Regions from separate parts of the Arthrobacter antioxidans genome, predicted to be linked through region 2. Evidence: riboswitches for the same ligand, from Rfam matches in the RefSeq annotation. Region 2 holds a riboswitch; the other holds the start of a gene.

What was found. A riboswitch is a leader RNA that binds a small molecule or an ion and turns the genes downstream of it on or off. The one in region 2 is predicted to bind S-adenosylmethionine.
Region 1: linked by a shared signal. The riboswitch ahead of MWM45_RS15445 (ABC transporter substrate-binding protein) and the one ahead of MWM45_RS05480 (bifunctional o-acetylhomoserine/o-acetylserine sulfhydrylase) in region 2 are both predicted to bind S-adenosylmethionine.

What each region holds. Positions count from the first base shown of each region.
Region 1 is NZ_CP095501.1:3,348,574-3,353,631, forward strand. It holds gene MWM45_RS15430 (ABC transporter permease) at 1-69, shown strand, start outside; gene yjfF (galactofuranose ABC transporter, permease protein YjfF) at 69-1,082, shown strand; gene MWM45_RS15440 (aminodeoxychorismate lyase) at 1,116-1,994, shown strand; SAM riboswitch class IV at 2,103-2,220, shown strand; gene MWM45_RS15445 (ABC transporter substrate-binding protein) at 2,391-3,305, shown strand; gene MWM45_RS15450 (amino acid ABC transporter permease) at 3,316-4,080, shown strand; gene MWM45_RS15455 (amino acid ABC transporter ATP-binding protein) at 4,077-4,814, shown strand; gene MWM45_RS15460 (energy-coupling factor transporter transmembrane component T family protein) at 4,987-5,058, opposite strand, start outside.
Region 2 is NZ_CP095501.1:1,196,624-1,201,681, forward strand. It holds gene MWM45_RS05460 (ATP-binding cassette domain-containing protein) at 1-162, opposite strand, end outside; gene MWM45_RS05465 (DUF1540 domain-containing protein) at 485-769, opposite strand; gene MWM45_RS05470 (CPBP family intramembrane glutamic endopeptidase) at 922-1,728, shown strand; gene MWM45_RS05475 (VOC family protein) at 1,736-2,377, opposite strand; SAM riboswitch class IV at 2,544-2,660, shown strand; gene MWM45_RS05480 (bifunctional o-acetylhomoserine/o-acetylserine sulfhydrylase) at 2,741-4,057, shown strand; gene metX (homoserine O-acetyltransferase MetX) at 4,064-5,058, shown strand, end outside.

The DNA.
Region 1 (5,058 bases), 1.6 Mb from region 2:
GCACGCACCCTCCTCAGCCGGCGACGGCGGCCCGTGACCGAACCGTCCCGACCGAAGGTGGCCGCCTGATGTCCGTCCTCACCCGCACCCCGGCACCACTCGACCGCCCCCGCATGAGCCCGCTGCGGGGCAAGGCGCGGTACGCTCCCACCCTCGCGACGCTGGGCCTGTTCCTCGCCATGTTCGCCGCCGGCGCGGTCATGTACCCGGGGTTCCTGTCCGGGCAGGTCTTCCTCAACCTCCTGATCGACAACACGTTCCTGATCGTCCTCGCCGTCGGCATGACGTTCGTGATCCTCACCGGGGGCATCGACCTCTCCGTCGGGTCCGTCGTCGCGCTGTCCATGATGATCGCCGCCGCCCTCCTGCAGGCCGGGTGGAACCCCGCCGCGGTGATCGTCCTCGTCCTCCTGACCGGTGCCACCTTCGGCCTGCTCATGGGGCTCGTGATCCAGGTCTTCGAGATCCAGCCCTTCATCGTCACCCTTGCGGGCCTGTTCCTGGCGCGCGGTCTCTGCTATGTCATCAGTGTCGATTCCATCACCGTGACGGACCCCTTCTTCACGTCCATGGCGCAGGCGAGGATCCCGCTGGTGGGCAGGCTGTTCGTCTCCCCCGGTGTCGTGATCGCCCTCCTCGTGGTCGCCGTCGCGTTCTACGTGCTGCACCAGACGCGGTTCGGACGGACCGTGTACGCGATCGGCGGTGGCGAGTCCTCGGCGCTGCTCATGGGTCTCGCCGTCCCGCGCACCAAGGTCCTGGTGTACGGGATCAGCGGACTGTGCTCCTCGATCGCCGGGATCCTCTTCTCGTTCTACAGCCTCTCCGGGTACAGCCTGGCGGCCACCGGGCTGGAACTCGACGCCATCGCGGCGGTCGTGGTGGGCGGGACCCTGCTGACCGGAGGGTACGGCTATGTGCTCGGCTCCCTGACGGGGGTGCTCGTGCTCGGGATCGTCCAGACCTTCATCTCCTACGAGGGCACGCTGAGCTCCTGGTGGACGCGCATCGTGATCGGCGCCCTGCTCCTCGTCTTCATCCTGCTGCAGAAACTCTTCACCCGGAAGGTCAGACTCACCTGAGGCCGCGGGGTCCCGGCGGCTACGCTGTGGCCCATGACTGTTCTCGTGTTCCTGGACCCGGCCCATGACGACGGCAGGGTGGTCGACGCGTCCCGGCCGCAGCTGATGGCCACCGACCTCGGCGCCACCCGCGGGGACGGCCTCTTCGAATCCCTGCTCGCCGTCGACGGAGCCCCCCGCAAGGAGCAGGCGCACCTGGCCCGCCTCGCGTCGTCGGCCGCCGCCCTGGACCTCACCGTGCCGGACGCCGAGGCCTGGAGCCGCGCGATCCGCACGGGCCTGCGCGAGTTCGCGGCGGCGGAACCGGACCAGGGTCACGCCGTCGTGAAGCTGATCGCCACCCGCGGGGTGGAGGGCGCCGGGCAGGCCACGGCCTGGGTGCAGGTGGCCCGCGTGCCGGAGGCCACCCTCCGGCAGCGCGAGACGGGCCTGAGGGTCCTCTTCCTCGAGCGCGGGTACGACAGCACCGTCGCCCAGCGCGCGCCCTGGCTGCTCATGGGCGCGAAGACCCTCTCCTACGCCGTGAACATGGCCGCCGTCCGGTACGCGAAGGCGCACGGGGCCGACGACGTCATCTTCACCTCCTCCGACGGCAAGGTCCTGGAAGGCCCGACGTCGACGGTGCTCCTCGCCCACGAGCGCGACGGCCGGAAGACCCTCCTCACGCCGCAACTCGAGAGCGGGATCCTCCCGGGAACCTCGCAGAGCGCGCTGTTCGCCGCGGCGAAGGAGCAGGGGTGGGAGCTCGGCTACGGGCCGCTGGAACCGCGCGACCTCCTCGAGGCCGACGCCGTGTGGCTGATCTCGAGCATCCGGCTCCTCGCGCCGGTGCTCTCGCTGGACGGCCAGGAGCTGCGCACCTCGACCGCCCTGACGGCCGAACTCACCGATCTCGTGGACCGCTTCGTGTAATCTCCGCCACAAAAGGGCGCCCTGAGGCCCTTCTGCTACGTCAAGTGTCGGTTTCCGGCACGTCCCGTTTTGACCCGATGCTCCGTGCTGCCCTAGCGTTTTGCCTGCAATCAAGAGTTCCAGCCCTCGGCCCTGGCCGGCTGGACAGCAACCCTCTCCCGTAGTGGGGTGCTCCAGGTGAAGATTCGGCCGCCGGGACAAGTCCCCCGGTTGGCAAGTACGGCGTCGTGCGGCCTGTCCCGGACCATTCCCCGGTGACGGCACCCGCACCCTCGCACAGCCCAGAACAGTGAGCGTGTCACCCAGCAGCCTGTCCCCCGTCGCCGTGATCCGGCGTCCCCCGCACCATCCCCCGTTCCCCGCGCCCCCATCCGGGCCGGCACTTCGAAGGACACCATGAACATCTCCCGCAAGGTCCTGGCGGCATTCGCCGTCCCCTTCCTCGCCCTGACCGTCTCCTGCGGCAGCGGCAGCAGCGAGCCCACCGAGACCACCGACGCCCTGGCCGGCAGCGACCAGCAGTCGCTCGACCAGTACACGACCGACACCACGACGCCGATCGACGAGATCGACGTCTCGGAGCTCGGCCTCGTCACCGACGGCACGCTGCGCGTCGGCACGCTCTCCGACGCCCCGCCGAACATCTTCCTCGAGGACGGCGTCTTCACCGGCTACGACAACGAGCTGCTGCGGGCCATCGGCGACAAGCTGGGCCTCGAGGTCGAGTTCGCGTCCACCGACTTCTCCGCGCTCCTCGCCCAGGTGCAGAACAAGCAGTTCGACGTCGGATCCTCCTCGATCTCCACCACCGCGGAGCGCCGCGAGAACGTGGGCTTCACCAACGGCTACGACTTCGGCTACATGGCCGTGGTCACGAAGAACGGCTCCTCCGTCACGGGCTTCGACTCCCTCTCGGAGAGCACCCGCATCGGCGTGGTCCAGGGCACCGTCCAGGACGACTACGTCTCCAACACCCTCGGCCTCGAGCCGGTGCGCTTCCCCGACTACAACACCGTGTACGCGAACGTGAAGAACGGGCAGGTGGACGCCTGGGTGGCCCCGTCGCAGCAGGCCACCGGCCAGGTGAAGGACGGCGACGACACCACGATCGCCGAGACCATCATCAACACCGAGAACTTCACCGCGTACGCCGTGAACAGCGACAACCAGCCGCTCATCGACGCCCTCAACGCGGGCCTGGACGCCGTCGTCGCCGACGGCACGTGGACCGAGCTCACCGAGGAGTGGTACCCGGACCGCGAGATGCCCTCCGACTGGAAGCCCGGCAGCAAAGCCGTGGAAGTAAAGTAGCGGTCCCTGCATGGATGCCCTCGAACAGCTCGGGAAGACCTTCTTCGACTGGGAGGCGATGGCGGCGGTCCTGCCGGACCTGCTGACCGTCGGACTGCCGAACACGCTCATGCTCGCCCTGGCGTCGGGGATCATCGGGACGATCGTCGGCATGATCCTCGCCGTCATGGGGATCTCACGCAACCGCGTGCTGCGGTGGATCGCCCGCATCTACACGGACATCTTCCGCGGGCTGCCCGCCGTCGTGATCATCCTGCTCATCGGACTCGGGCTCGGACCGATCCTCCGGGAGATCACGGGCAGCACGAGCCCGTACCCGCTGGGCATCCTCGCCCTCTCGCTGATCGCCTCGGCGTACATCGGTGAGATCTTCCGCTCCGGGATCCAGAGCGTGGAGAAGGGACAGCTGGAGGCGTCGCGGGCCCTCGGCTTCAGCTACGGCTCGTCGATGCAGCTCGTCGTGATCCCCCAGGGCGTGCGGCGCGTGCTGCCGGCCCTGGTGAACCAGTTCATCTCGCTCATCAAGGAGTCCTCGCTCATCTACTTCATCGGCCTCGTCGCCAGTGAGCGCGAGCTCTTCCGGGTGGGCAACGACGCCGCGAGCAACACCGGCAACCTGTCACCGCTCATCGCGGCCGGCGTGCTCTACCTGTGCCTGACCATCCCGCTCACGCACCTGGTCAACTTCATCGACAACCGGCTCCGCGTGGGCAAGAAGCAGAAGCCCGAACCGGACGAACTGGCCGCGAAGATCGGTGAAGGAGCGAAGGCATGAAGACGATCGAATCAGGGACCCTGACGGGGAGGAACCTGCACCTGTCCTTCGGCTCCAACCATGTGCTGCGCGGGATCGACCTGCACGTGGAGCGGGGCACGACGGCGTCCGTCATCGGCCCCTCCGGGTCCGGCAAGTCCACCCTCCTGCGCGTCCTGAACCGGCTCATCGAACCGGACCGGGGGGACATCCTGCTGGACGGCCGGTCCGTCCTGAAGGACAACCCGGACGAGCTGCGACGGCGCATCGGCATGGTGTTCCAGCAGTTCAACCTGTTCCCGCACAAGACCGTGCTGGACAACGTCTCCCTCGCGCTGCGCAAGCTCCGGAAGATGTCGGCGGACGAGGCCCGGAGCAAGGCCCTCGCGCAGCTGGACCTCGTGGGCCTGAAGCACAAGGCCGACGTCCGCCCCGGCAACCTCTCCGGCGGCCAGCAGCAGCGCGTCGCGATCGCCCGCGCGCTGGCCATGGACCCGGAGGTCATGTTCTTCGACGAGGCCACCTCCGCACTGGACCCCGAGCTGGTCAAGGGCGTCCTGGCACTCATGGCGGATCTCGCGACGGCGGGCATGACCATGGTCGTGGTCACCCACGAGATGGGCTTCTCCCGCAACGTCTCCGACACCGTGACGTTCATGGACGGCGGCGTCGTGGTGGAGTCCGGCCCCCCGGCCGCGATCTTCGACGACGCGCAGACGCCCCGCCTGAGGTCGTTCCTCTCGGACGTGCTCTAGGCGCCTCGTTCCACCTGATCGACCCGGCACCGGGGGTCCGCTCGAGCGGGCCCCCGGTGCCGTCTCCGGGGACTTCCGGCCCGGACGGCACCGTGCGACGGCGTGTCCTCGCCCGACACGCGCCGGCAGCCGCCGAAGCCCCCGCATCCGGTACGCGACCGGGACCGGATGGTCAGGACAGGATGAAGTTCCAGGTCCCGGCCAGGACGGCCGCCGTCGTCGCCCCCACCGCGATGACGAGCCC
Region 2 (5,058 bases):
CACCAGACGACCAGTAACGTGCGCGCTTCCCGGGAGGGATCCCGTGATGGCCGCGGCCGTCATCGACTTGCCCGACCCGGAAGCCCCGATCAAGGCCACTGTTTCACCAGGAGCAACCGCCAGGGTCACATCCCTGATGATCCGGCGGTCCCCGATGCGCACCGACAGACCACGGAGGGTAAGACCCACCCCGCACCCACCCTCCCATTATTGATTACCGTTCTCACCAACGGTAACGAAATGAGGATGGTTCTCAAAACGGTGACAGTCCTTCGAGCCGGGTAGCGTCCCGGTGCGGGCTCGTGTCGGGATGGGCACGGCAGGCAAAGCGGGTGCGGCCAGCGGACAATTCCTGCGGGACAGGCGCGAGGGGGTCAGGCACGCCGCCGCAGTGATGGGACTGACTGAGCCGGCCGCGAGCTGCCCCTGGGAGGTGAACCGTCTGGGGTCGACTCCGCCGAGTGTCGCTGGATCGTGATTCGCGCTACCGGTGGGTGTAGGTGAGGCAGTCAGCGTTGTCGGGTCCTGGGCCAACGCGGACTTCGGGCGCGTTGCACATCAGATGATCGTTGTGGGTGCATTCGGTGCGCTGGCACGCTCCGACGCCGGCCAGGACCTTGGGCAGGCCGCCGTGGACACCGATGTCGATGAAGGTGGCGCACGCTGCGTGGTCCTCTTCTCCGCCTACTGTGATGGCGGCTGCGTTGCAATGGGAATGGTCGTTGAAGGAACAACTGGCGACACTGCATTCTGCAACTTGTGTGCTCATGACAAAGGTCCTCCCTGGTTCAGCTGCCCGGCCGGGCAGCCTCCTGCGTCCACGGTAGGCCTGATGGAGGCGATCGAAAAGACCCAATCGGGTGACGTGATCTGCGACGGGATCCGGGGACAGGCTGTCCTTCCCGCTGGCAGGATAGCGTCATGACTGCCGAGTCCTCGTCCTCCACCGCGCCCTCCGCAGCGGACGGTCCCGCCGGCCCTCCGGCCTCGCGGCGACACATCACCGCCGAACTGCTGATCGTCTTCGGGCTCTCGCTCGGGCAGTCCGGCGTGTACGCCGTCGTCAGCCTGGCGGACAAGCTCACGCGCGGGCCCCTCGCCGGCCAGACCACCACCCTGAACCCGGTGCTCAACGAGCGCGAGTACTTCGACCTCGCCTACCAGCTCCTGGACATCCTCTTCGCGCTGATGCCCGTGGCGCTCGTCCTGTTCCTGCTCAGCGGCCCCGGCGTCTCGGCCGTCCGGCGCCTGGGCCTCACCTTCGAGCAGCCGCTGCGCACCGTCGGTTTCGGCGTGGGCCTCGCCGCGATCATCGCCGTCGGCACGCTCGGGGTGTACGCGGGAGGCCGCGCGCTCGGCATCACGACGGCGCTCGTGCCGGCCGCGCTCGACGACTACTGGTGGACCATCCCGGTGCTCGTGCTGTCCGCACTCCGGCACGCGGTGCTCGAGGAGGTCATCGTGGTCGGCTACCTGTTCATCCGCCTGCGAGACCTCGGCTGGTCCACCCCCGCGATCATCATCACGAGTGCCCTCATCCGGGGCAGCTACCACCTCTACCAGGGGTTCGGGCCGTTCATCGGGAACGTGCTGATGGGCCTGCTGTTCGCCTGGTTCTACACCCGGACGCGGCGGGTCATGCCGCTCGTGATCGCCCACGCGCTCATCGACATCACGGGGTTCGTCGGCTACGCGCTGCTCGGGCCCGCCCTGGGGATCGGCGCGTGATCGGAGGCTAGATCTCGACGCGACCGCTGTCGGTCTCGAACGTCACCGACATGACGCCGGGCGTCCCGTTGGGGGCGATCCACTGGACCTGCACGTCGTCGAGCGTCTTCTCGACGTCCGTCCCGAGCCAGTCGGTCACACGCTCCGACGAGCCGGCGATGGTGAGGCACTCCAGCTTCACCGAGGCGGGCCGCGCCTTCGAGGGATGGAGGTCCTCCGTGCCGTCGTCCCAGCGGAGCAGATAGGGGACCTGGGGGTCCGCGATGAGCCCCTTGATGCCGATCTGCTGCCACGTGAGCTCCTGGCCGTCCGGGAACTTCCGGTTGCCGGGTACGGCGCTGCGTCCGAGGCGCTCCTCGAACGGTGCCAGATCGTCGACGGCGACGCACCAGCCCATCCAGCCGCCGCCGGCTTCGGAGCGGGCGCGGACGGCCTGGCCGAACGGGGCCTTGTCCGACGCCGGGTGGTTCAGTACCTCGACGACCTCCAGGTACTGGCCGTTGACCAGGGGGAAAATCATGTTGCGCGTGCCGAAGCGGGGGTGCACACCACCCTTCACCGGCTCCACGCCGAGCTTGGCCGAGATTCGATCGGCCGTCGCGGCAAGTCCATCGGGTTCGCAGGCATAAGATACATGGTCCAGGCGCATGCGGCTATCTTGGCACTAAGTGATCTGGGTCTCGACTAAGGGTTGCCTTACTCCCTGGGGCGTGTCGGGGGAGAGGGCTGGGACCGGATCGGGAGTGCTCCCGCGGGCCGCTTCACGGAGGGTCACACGGTTGCCGGATCCGCCCGGATCGGCTTACATGAATGCAGGTCATGAGTGCCAGCACACAGCCCCGGCTTGCTGGCCGGCAACCCTCCAACCGCGGTGGGGTGCCCCGGGTGAAGACCAGGTCCGGCGTCCCATCGGCGCCGTTCAAGCGCGGGCTCCTGCGGGGTCCGGTCTCCCGGAGCGGCGTCCGCCGGCCGGAGCATCGGACAGGCGGAGCCCCTGATCAGAGGGAACACCATGTCCAACGATTGGTCCTTTGAAACACGCCAGATCCATGCCGGCCAGGTGCCGGATGCCGTCACGGGGGCGCGTGCGCTCCCCATCTACCAGACCACCTCGTTCGTCTTCCCGAGCGCGGAGAGCGCCGCGAACCGGTTCGCCCTGACCGAACTCGAGCCCATCTACACGCGGATCGGCAACCCGACCCAGGAGGTCGTGGAGACCCGCATCGCGAGCCTAGAAGGCGGCGTCGGCGCCCTGCTGCTGGCCTCCGGCCAGGCCGCGGAGACCTTCGCGGTCCTGAACATCGCGGAGGCGGGGGACCACATCGTGGCCAGCCCCAGCCTCTACGGCGGCACCTACAACCTGTTCAAGCACACCCTGAAGAAGTTCGGGATCGAGACCACGTTCGTCGAGGACCCCGACGACCTCGGGCAGTGGCGCGCGGCGGTCCGCCCGAACACCAAGCTCTTCTTCGGCGAGGTGGTCTCCAACCCGCGGCAGGACGTCCTCGACATCGAGGGCATCAGCGCCGTCGCGCACGAGCACGGCATCCCCCTGATCGTCGACAACACGCTGTCCACGCCGTACCTGATCCGGCCCATCGAATGGGGTGCGGACATCGTGGTGCACTCGGCCACCAAGTACCTCGGCGGCCACGGCAACGCCATCGCCGGGGTCATCGTGGACTCGGGAAACTTCGACTTCGCGCAGGACCCCGAACGGTTCCCCGGGTTCAACACGCCGGACGAGAGCTACCAGGGGCTCGTCTACGCCCGGGATCTCGGGGTGGGCAGCGCGCTCGGCGCGAACCTCGCCTACATCCTCAAGGCCCGCGTCCAGCTGCTCCGCGACCTCGGGTCGGCCGTCTCCCCGTTCAACGCCTTCCTCATCGCGCAGGGACTCGAGACCCTCAGCCTGCGCGTCGAACGCCACGTGCAGAACGCACAGGCCGTCGCCGAGTGGCTGGAGGGGCACGACGGCGTCGAGCGTGTCACCTACGCGGGCCTGGCCTCGAGTCCCTGGTACGAGCGCGGGAGGAAGTACGGGCCCAACGGCACGGGGGCGATCGTGAGCTTCGACATCGCCGGAGGGCTGGAGGCGGGGAAGCGCTTCGTCGACGGCCTCGAACTGCACTCGCACGTCGCGAACGTGGGCGACGTGCGCTCGCTGGTCATCCACCCCGCGTCGACGACGCACAGCCAGCTCGGGGCGGAGGCCCAGCTCACCGCGGGCGTGCGACCCGGCCTGGTGCGGCTGTCCGTCGGCCTCGAGAACCTCACCGACATCCTCGCCGATCTGGATGCGGGCTTCCGCGCCGCCAAGGGAGCCTGACCGTTCGTGACCACCTACCCTCCTGCTCCGCTGCCCGACTGGACCCACGACGCACCGCCCCACGGGGACGGGCTGCTCCGTTTCGCGTCGATCGGTCCGCTGGTCCTCGAGACCGGGGGTGAGCTGCCCGACGTCCAGCTCGCGTTCGAGACCTGGGGCAGGCTGAACCGGGACGGCTCCAACGCCGTCCTCGTGCAGCACGCCCTGACCGGCAGTTCGCACGTGGCGCGCGGCGCCTCGGAGGAGGAGGGCTGGTGGGACTCCCTCGTGGGCCCCGGCCGCACGGTGGACACCGACCGCTACTTCGTGGTGTCCGTCAACATGCTGGGAGGCTGCTACGGCTCGACGGGGCCGTCCAGCCTCGCACCCGACGGCGAGCCGTGGGGTGCACGGTTCCCGTTCGTCACCATCCGCGACGCCGTCCGCGCGGAGAGCCTGCTCGCCGACCAGCTCGGGATCGGCCGCTGGCACTCCGTGCTCGGCGGGTCGATGGGCGGCGCCCGGGCCCTCGAATGGGCACTGATGTTCCCTCGGCGCGTGGAGCGGTGCGCCGTCATCGCCTGCACTGCCGCCAGCTCGGCCGAACAGATAGCGTTCGCCCAGGCGCAGTTGCAGGCCATCCGGCTCGACCCCGCCTACCGCGGCGGCGACTACTACGACGGCCCGCATCCGGAGGCGGGCCTCGGCATCGCCCGGCGGATCGCGCACATCACCTATCGCGCGGAGCAGGAACTGGAAGCACGCTTCGGTCGTGCGGAGCAGGACGCCGAGCAGCCCCTCGGGGCCGTCCTGCCCGCCGACCGGGGCCGCTACCGGGTGGAGAGCTACCTCGACCACCAGGCGGACAAGCTCGTGGACCGCTTCGACGCCAACAGCTACGTGATCCTCACCGAGGCGCTCATGAGCCACGACGCGGCGCGCGACCGCGGGAGCCTCGGGGACGTGCTGGGGGCGGCGACGTCGGAGTTCTTCATCGCCGCAGTGGACACCGACCGGCTGTA